DNA from 2 places in the Thauera sp. SWB20 genome. Region 2 is predicted to be linked to the other one. Evidence: predicted binding sites of a transcription regulator. Region 2 holds the regulator's gene; the other holds the start of a gene.

Region 1 (4,212 bases), on a different contig from region 2:
GCGCCTGCGGCCCGGTCTGGCGAGCCGCGTCGTACTGATCGTGACGCCGAACGGCCAGGTCATCGGCCTGATCCGCAAGACCGACGACAGCAGCGAAGCCGAGCCGATCGTGACTTCGGTGTCCGGGGGCGACATTCGCCGGATATCCTGGCGCGAACTGAACTATCGCTGAGACCGGACACGATCACTGGAAACGAGAAAGGCGCCGACGGCGCCTTTCTCGTTTCGGGAACCACCTAAGAAGTCATCGCGCGGCACGCCCGCGCACGGCCAGCCCGAAGAGACCGATACCGAGAAGCGCCAGCACGCCCGGCTCGGGCACCGGATTTCCGTTTCCGTTGTCGACGACGTTGGCAAACACCGTCAGCTCCAACTCGTAGCTGCCGCGACTGGAGGCGAACCCGACATCCTCATCCGACAGCAAGAGCGAGAACATCATCTCGTGGCTGCCAAGCTCGTCCGCCCTGAAGCTCGCCTTGACATTCCGGCCTGTGCCCTGCGCGAGCCCCTCGAACAATTCGAGGTCCGTCATCGACAGCCCGGAACCGCTCTTGGGATTGAATCCATCCAGATCCAGTCCCGCTCCGCCGAGCAAACCAAGGTTGAAGATGTTCAGATCGAGCGTAAATAAGTCGCCGAGCCCGACCTCGATGTTCCCTGACACAGGGAGCCGCCAAGTCGTCGTGGTCTGGTCTCCTTCGAAGGAGGCGATCGCATGAGGAACGTAGCTGTAAGCGAGCTTATGGGTGAACGATCCCGCCGCGTCGGCCGTACGGGAGCTGAGGGATGAGGTCAAAGAGTCGGCCGAACCCGGCGCCGTCGAACTCAGGTCGGCAACAAGCTCGTACGAAGCCGCGCTGTTTCCGGGCGGCTGCCCGGCTTTCGCGACGAAGGCGTCTCCGGCCGCATCACCCGAGGCGATGGTTCGAGAAAGAGTATCGAAATTGCTCAGCGACGGCGTCGGCGTGCTCACCGAACCGATGACCTGGCGATCGAACAGGGACTCGCCGAAGGACGTCCAGCTGACGCGCACCGCACTCGTCCCCGTCGCGCCACCCGTGACTTGCTGCGAGAGCAGCAAGTTCGAAGCGGAGACCGATGCGGTAATCGAGGTCAGCACGCCCGTCGATGCATCGAACTGCTGGAACGAATTCGGGCCGACCGAGCCGCTGGTCGTTATTGCCGTGCTAACCGCGCCGTCCATCACGGACGAGTCGGTCACTGCATAACTTCTCTCAGCGATATCGTACGTCCGCACGGAAATCATCGGTGCGGCTTGGACAGCCGACATGCCGATCATGGAAAGCACCAGCGCCATCAGGCGGGGTTGAGGATTCATGTGGTTCTCCCGTTCTATTTGAGCAAGCGGGTATTACATGCTTGCCGACGAGCGTTACCAGCAAAAATCAAGCCAGAAGAAATTTTGCTTAATAATCCGTGACTTAAATTATTACCCCCCCCCCCGAACCCTGGGTAACTGTAAAAAAAACCGACGCAAAGCGAAATCGAGGCCTCATCGATGCCCCAAAATGGGGTCCAGCCAATGGCTGCGAGACGCATGGGTGGTTTTCGTGGTTCGGGCCCGACGACCTGCTCAAGCCCAGGTGTCGACGATGCCGCCCGCCGTGCTGCCGACCGCCGCAGCGGGGGGCCGGGGAATCGCCTGCAGCAGTTGCATCGCGCTCTCGCCCTGGAGGTCGAGCGCCTTGCGCAGGACTTCGACCGAGGCTTCCTGCTGGACCTGCGCGAGCGCATTGTTCGAGGCCAGCGCGGCGATTGCGGTTGCTTCCATGATTTGTTCTCCTGTCGAGCCGGGGCGAGGGCGGTGATGTCGAAGAGCATATCGGCAGGGAGCGGAGGAGCTTGAGCCGCACCGGCGGCAGCGGGTGACGGACCGCCCGCATCGCGACTTGCGCCGCTCCTGCAGCGCGTGCAGGTGTCGGAAATACGCGAACGCAGCGCGCTCGGCATGCGTGAGGACCGCCCCACCCGCGCGGGAAACAACGGCCGAACCCCAGCCGAACCGCGTCCGAAATCGCGCTGCTTCTCGTGGGAGCGACGCAAGTCGCGATTCCCCGCTGCTTCTCGTGGGAGCGACGCAAGTCGCGATTCCCCGCCCGGAACATCGCCTCGTCGCCGTCAACCCGACTCCCCCACAACCCAACCCCCGAACGCACGACGGGCGCCTCGCGGCGCCCGTCGGATTCCTGCCCCGGCGTTCCGCTCAGTCGCGGAAGTTGCCGTACTGCAGCGGAAAATCGGTGATCTGCTTCTTGACCAGCGCGATCGCCTCCTGCAATACGTCGCGCTTGGCGCCGGAGACGCGCACCGCGTCGCCCTGGATCGCAGCCTGCACCTTCATCTTGCTGTCCTTCAAGAGCTTGACGATCTTCTTGGCCAGTTCCTGCTCCACGCCGACCCGCACCTTGACCTCCTGCTTGACCTTGTTGCCGGAGATCTTCTGCACGTCGCCGTAGTCGAGACATCGGACGTCGACGTTCTTCTTGGTCATCTCGGGCAGCAGGATGGTCTTGATCTGCTCGAGCTGGAAGTCGCTGTCGCCGTAGAGGGTCAGCAGCTTCTCGGCGAGCTCGATCTTGGCGCTCGTGCCCTTGAAGTCGTGACGGCCGTCGACCTTGCGGTTGGCCTGCTCGACCGCGTTGCGCAGCGCGGGCTGGTCGACCTCGGACAGGATGTCGAAAGACGGCATGCTCCCCTCCCCCGCTCAGCCGAAATGGCAGATGTAGTGGTAGGGCTCGCCGGCCACTTCGATATCGAAGCTGGAGTTGCCCGGCACGTCGAAGGACTCGCCGGCGCCGTAGGTCTTCCATTCGGCCTCGCCCTTCAGGCGGACGCGGCAGGCGCCGGCCACGCCTTCCATGATCTCGGGCGCGCCGGTATTGAAGGTGAGCGAGGCGGGCAGGATGACGCCGACGGACTTCTTCGTGCCGTCGGCGAACTGGATGCCGTGGCTGACGCACTTGCCGTCGAAATAGACGTTGGCCTGGGTGGTGACGGCGACGCCGTCGAACTTGGCGGTGATACCCATCGGTTCGGTTTTCCTTATTCGATGCCGAGCAGCTTCTGGATGATGCCCTTGGCGATGAAGCCGACGAAGCCGACACCCAGGCCGAGGAAGAGCCACATCATGCCGTAGCGGCCGGCCTTGGATTCCTTGCCCAGGTTCCAGATGATGAAGACCATGAACAGGATCAGGCCGGTGAGCCCGAGCTTGAGGGCGAGATCCTCGAACTCGGTGAAGCTGAGTCCGAAGATGAAGGCGTCGTTATTCATCGCGATGGGTCGGATCCTGGAGCCCGGGGTGCGCCGGATCCGCACGCGCGCCGGGACGGAGACGAAAGGGGGAGCGGCCGGAGCCGCTCCCGCGATGCCGGTTTAGCCGCGCTTGGCCTTGGCGTTGGCCGCGATGCGCATGCGCAGCGCGTTGAGGCGGATGAAGCCGTGCGCGTCCTTCTGGTTGTAGGCGCCGGCGTCGTCCTCGAAGGTGGCGATGGTCGGGTCGAACAGCGAGTCGGTCTTCGAGTCGCGGCCGGTGACGATGACGTTGCCCTTGTAGAGCTTGAGGCGCACCCAGCCGTTGACGGTCTGCTGGGTGTGGTCGATAAGCGCCTGGAGGGCGCGGCGCTCGGGGCTCCACCAGTAGCCGTTGTAGATCATGCTGGCGTAGCGCGGCATGAGGTCGTCCTTGAGGTGGGCGACTTCGCGGTCGAGCGTGATCGACTCGATGGCGCGGTGGGCGCGCAGCAGGATGGTGCCGCCCGGAGTTTCGTAGCAGCCGCGGCTCTTCATGCCGACGTAGCGGTTCTCGACCAGGTCGAGACGGCCGATGCCGTGCTTGCCGCCGAGCTCGTTGAGCTTGGCGAGCAGTTCGTGCGCCTTCATGCGCTTGCCGTCGATCGCGACCAGGTCGCCGCGCTCGAACTCGAGGTCGATGTATTCGGCGGCGTCGGGCGCGGCCTCGGGCGACACCGTCCAGCGCCACATCGACTCCTCGGCCTCGGCGGCGGGGTTCTCGAGGTGGCGGCCCTCGAAGGAGATGTGCAGCAGGTTGGCGTCCATCGAGTAGGGCGAGCCGCCCTGCTTGTGCTTCATCTCGATGGGAATGCCGTGCTGCTCGGCGTAGGCGAGCAGCTTCTCGCGCGACAGCAGGTCCCACTCGCGCCACGGTGCGATGACCTTCACGCCCGGCAT
Region 2 (4,212 bases):
CCGAGCACGTCCATGAACACGCCGTGCAGCGAGACCTTCTCGGCGAGCTCGCGCGACAGGTAGAGGCGGAGCTGGTCGATCACGCTCGCCGAGGGGTGGCGCGCGGTGAACAGCGCGACGTCGTGCGCCTCGCAGATGCCGTGGAGGATGTTGGGGATCTCGCAGCCGTCGGCGACGATGATCGCGGGGGGGTGCGCCGAGAGGATCTCGTTGAGGTGGTGGGCGACCTTCTCGTTCGCCTGGCGTTGCGCCCACGCGAGCTCTGCGGCGCCGAGCACCTGTAGCCGGGTGGGGTGGATCAGGTTGAGGTGGCCGACGAGGTCGGCCGGCCAGATGCGCTCTTCGGCGACCGACAGACGGGCACCGATCGGTCCGCTGACGTGGACGAGGCTCAGGCTTTCGCGGTGCGCCTCATACAGCCGGGTCAGGCTGGTTTGCCGCATCGGCACCCCAATTCACGAACAGGCGGTGGATCTGTGCGGCATCCGTCGCGCCGTGCAGGGTCTCGCGGAACTCGCGGTCGCTGAACATCTGCGCGAGCTCGGACAGCAGCTGCAGATGGGTTTCGTTGGCCTGTTCGGGCACGAGCAGCACGAACAGCATGTCCACCGGACGGCCGTCGGGAGCATCGAACTGCACCGGGGTGGCCAGGCGCAGAAAAGCGCCGGCGGCGTCCTTGAGCCCCTTGATGCGGCCGTGCGGGATGGCGATGCCCTGGCCCAGTCCGGTCGAGCCGAGGCGTTCGCGGGTGAACAGGCTGTCGAACACGGTGCTGCGGGCGATGCCCTGGTTGTTCTCGAACAGCAGGCCGGCCTGTTCGAAGACGCGCTTCTTGCTGCTCGCGTCGAGATCGATCACCACGTTGGAAAGCGGCAGGAGTTGGGATATCAGGCTCATTCGCAGGTGGGCTCGCGCACTCTTCCGTCAGCTGCCGCCAGGGGGGCGGGAATCCGGTCCGGGGCGTGTGCGGCCGCGCTTCGTGAAAACGCGCGCATTATAACCACACCCCGGACGGGGAGCTTCAAGCCGGTCCTCAGGCCTCGGGGACCTGGTGCTTGAGCGACTCGTGGTTATGGTCGGACTGCTTCTGCTTGTACTTCTGAACCTGACGGTCGAGCTTGTCGGTCATCGCGTCGATCGCCGCGTAGAGGTCGGCGTCGTCCGCTTCGACGAAGAGGTCCTTGCCGCGCACGTGCAGCGTCACCTCGGCTTTCTGCTTGAGCTTTTCGACCGACAGGATGACGGTGACGCTGGTGACGTTGTCGAAATGGCGGATGACGCGATCGAGCTTGGAGGTCACGTATTCGCGGATGGCGGGGGTGACTTCGACGTGGCGCCCGGTGATGTTCAGATTCATGGATGACTCCTGTTGTTGTCAGAGGGATTTGCGCAGGCTGACCGGCGGGATGTTGAGGGACTCGCGGTACTTGGCGATCGTGCGCCTCGCCACGACGATTCCCTGTTGGCCGAGAATTTCGGCGATCTTGGCGTCGGACAGCGGCTTCTTGCTGTCCTCCGCGTCCACCAGCTGGCGAATCAGCGCACGAATCGCCGTGGAGGAAGCCGCACCGCCGGTGTCGGTCGCGACATGACTGCCGAAAAAATACTTGAGCTCGAAGACTCCGCGCGGCGTCGCCATGTACTTCTGCGTGGTGACGCGCGAGACGGTGGATTCGTGCAGCTCGAGCTGGTCTGCGATCTCCCTTAGGGTGAGTGGCCGCATCGCCACGTCCCCATGATCGAAGAACTGCCGTTGCTGGTCAACGATGGCCTGGGACACGCGCAGGATGGTGTCGAAGCGCTGCTGGACGTTCTTGATCAGCCAGCGCGCCTCCTGCAGCTGCCCGCCGAGGCCGCCGCCCTGTGCGCGGTTCTGCTGGAGCAGACTGGCGTACAGGCGGTTGATGCGCAGGCGGGGCATCGCTTCCTGGTTCAGGCTCACGGTCCATTGGCCGCGCAGCTTGCGCACGACGACGTCGGGCAGCACGTAGCGCGTCTCGGCGGTGGAGTAGCGCGAGCCGGGGTGGGGGTCGAGGCTGCAGATCAGGGCCTGCGCTTCGCGCAGACCCTCGTCGTCACAGCCGGTGAGCTTGCGGATACGGGCGAAGTTGCGCTCCGCGAGCAGTTCGAGGTGGCTGGTCACGATCTCGAGAGCGAGAGGGCGTATCGGGCACTCGGGCAAGGCCTGGAGCTGCAGGGCCAGACATTCCTGCGGGCTGCGCGCGCCGATCCCGGCCGGCTCGAGGCTCTGCACGTGGCGCAGGGCGATGGCGAGCTCGTCGAGATCGACCTCGGCGTCCTGCGGCAACAGCTCGAGGAGATCTTCCAGCGGCTGGTGCAGGTAGCCGTCGTCGTCGAGTGCCTCGATCAGGAAGCGCACCAGCGCGCGGTCGCGGTCGGACAGGGGCGAGAGGGCGACCTGCTGGTCGAGGTGTTCGCGCAGCGACACGCCGGCGGCCTGGATGTCCTGGTAGTCGCCGTCCTCGTCGTCCTCGCTGCGGCTGGACGCGCCCTGACCCACGTTGGACCAGTCGATGCCCTCGTCCTCGCTGCTGCCTTCGCCGCCCTCGTGCGTGATCGACTCGCCCGCCGGTTCGGCGGCGGGTTCCGGCGCGGCTTCGCGCTCGGGCGCGTTGCCCGGCGGCGGCGCGGGGGCGTAGTCGACGCCGCCGTCGCCATCCTCGCGCTCGAGCATGGGATTCTCGAGCAGCACGCGCTCGATCTCCTGGTTCAGCTCGATCGTAGACAGCTGCAGCAGCTTGATCGACTGCTGCAGCTGGGGCGTCAGCGTGAGGTGCTGGGAGAGCTTGAGCTGGAGGCTGGGTTTCATCGCGGTCGGCAGGAGGGCGGGCTCACAGGCGGAAGTGCTCGCCGAGGTAGACCTGGCGCACGCGCTCGTTCTCGATGATCTCGGTAGGTTCTCCGCTCGCCAGCACGCGACCTTCGCTGATGATGTAGGCGCGGTCGCAGATGCCCAAGGTCTCGCGCACGTTGTGGTCGGTGATCAGCACGCCGATGCCGCGCTCCTTGAGGAAGCGGATGATCTTCTGGATGTCGATGACCGCGATCGGATCGACCCCGGCGAAGGGCTCGTCGAGCAGGATCAGGCGCGGGTCGGTGGCGAGCGCGCGGGCGATCTCGCAGCGCCGGCGCTCCCCGCCCGAGAGCGAGATCGCGGTGTTGTCGCGCAGGTGATGGATGCCCAGTTCCATCAGCAGTTCCTCGAGCCGCTCCTCGATCTGGCGGCGTTCAAGCCCCTGGAGTTCGAGCACGGCGCGGATATTCTCGGCCACGCTGAGCTTGCGGAACACGCTCATCTCCTGCGGCAGGTAGGACAGGCCCAAGCGCGCGCGGGCGTGGATCGGCAGGTGGGTGAGGTCGGTGCCGTCGAGGGCGATCTGGCCGCCGTCGGCGCGCACTAGACCCACAATCATGTAGAAGCAGGTGGTCTTGCCGGCGCCGTTGGGACCGAGCAGGCCGACGACCTCGCCCGAGCCGACCTCGAAGCCGACGTCATGCACCACGGTGCGCGCCTTGTAGCGCTTTTGCAGGCCGGCGACCTTAAGCAGACTCATCGTAGGGCTCTTTCAGCAGCTTGCGGATCAGCTCGGGGGCGAAGCCCCGGGTTTGCAGGAAGCGCGCCTGGCGCGCCCATTCGCGTGCGTCGGCGGGTGGGGTGGCGAAGCGGCCGTGCAGCACCGCGCGCGCCCGCTCGATCTCGGATTCTACGCACTCGTCGGCGAGCGCCTCGTCGATCCGGTCACGGTCGATGCCTCGCCGCACGAGCTCGTTGCGCAATCGTGCGGTGCCGAAGCGCGCCGCCTTGCCGCGCACGAAGGCCTCGGCGTAGCGCTCGTCGGACTGCAGGCCGAGCTCGCGCATGCGCTCGAGCACCGCTTCGATCTCGGCCGGCTCGCCATGGGGTGCGAGCTTGCGCGCAAGTTCGGCGCGCGAGTGGTCGCGCCGGGCGAGATGGCGGAGCGCACGTTCGCGCAGGCTCGGCTCGCCCATGTCGGTGCCGACGGGGTCAGGCCTCGGCCGGCGCCGGGGCGGACGCGGCGGCGGGCGGCAGCTCGGGCAGGCCGACCGCGACCCGCACCTTGTTCTCGATCTCGCGGGCCAGCACCGGGTTGGCGCGCAGGAACTCGCGCGAGTTGTCCTTGCCCTGGCCGATCTTGTCGCCCTTGTAGGCGTACCAGGCGCCCGACTTGT

What was found. The regulator sigma-54, encoded in region 2, starts transcription at its own class of promoters, with help from an activator protein. The targets are predictions, from matches to a motif close to TGGCACGCTTNCTGCTNA.
Region 1: the regulator sigma-54 is predicted to act here: its motif matches at 1,397-1,414, upstream of PO78_RS19025 (PEP-CTERM sorting domain-containing protein).

The regions. Positions count from the first base shown of each region.
Region 1 covers NZ_JTDM01000021.1:366,728-370,939, forward strand. Annotated here, with positions in the region: gene PO78_RS19020 (pilus assembly protein) at 1-172, shown strand, start outside; gene PO78_RS19025 (PEP-CTERM sorting domain-containing protein) at 245-1,339, opposite strand; gene PO78_RS19030 (YjfB family protein) at 1,595-1,792, opposite strand; gene PO78_RS19035 (YajQ family cyclic di-GMP-binding protein) at 2,225-2,710, opposite strand; gene ppnP (pyrimidine/purine nucleoside phosphorylase) at 2,726-3,049, opposite strand; gene PO78_RS19045 (DUF2788 domain-containing protein) at 3,064-3,294, opposite strand; gene PO78_RS19050 (argininosuccinate synthase) at 3,397-4,212, opposite strand, start outside.
Region 2 covers NZ_JTDM01000019.1:103,486-107,697, forward strand. Annotated here, with positions in the region: gene hprK (HPr(Ser) kinase/phosphatase) at 1-443, opposite strand, end outside; gene ptsN (PTS IIA-like nitrogen regulatory protein PtsN) at 412-897, opposite strand; gene hpf (ribosome hibernation-promoting factor, HPF/YfiA family) at 1,034-1,357, opposite strand; gene PO78_RS12320 (RNA polymerase factor sigma-54) at 1,376-2,830, opposite strand; gene lptB (LPS export ABC transporter ATP-binding protein) at 2,853-3,575, opposite strand; gene recX (recombination regulator RecX) at 3,562-4,011, opposite strand; gene recA (recombinase RecA) at 4,028-4,212, opposite strand, start outside.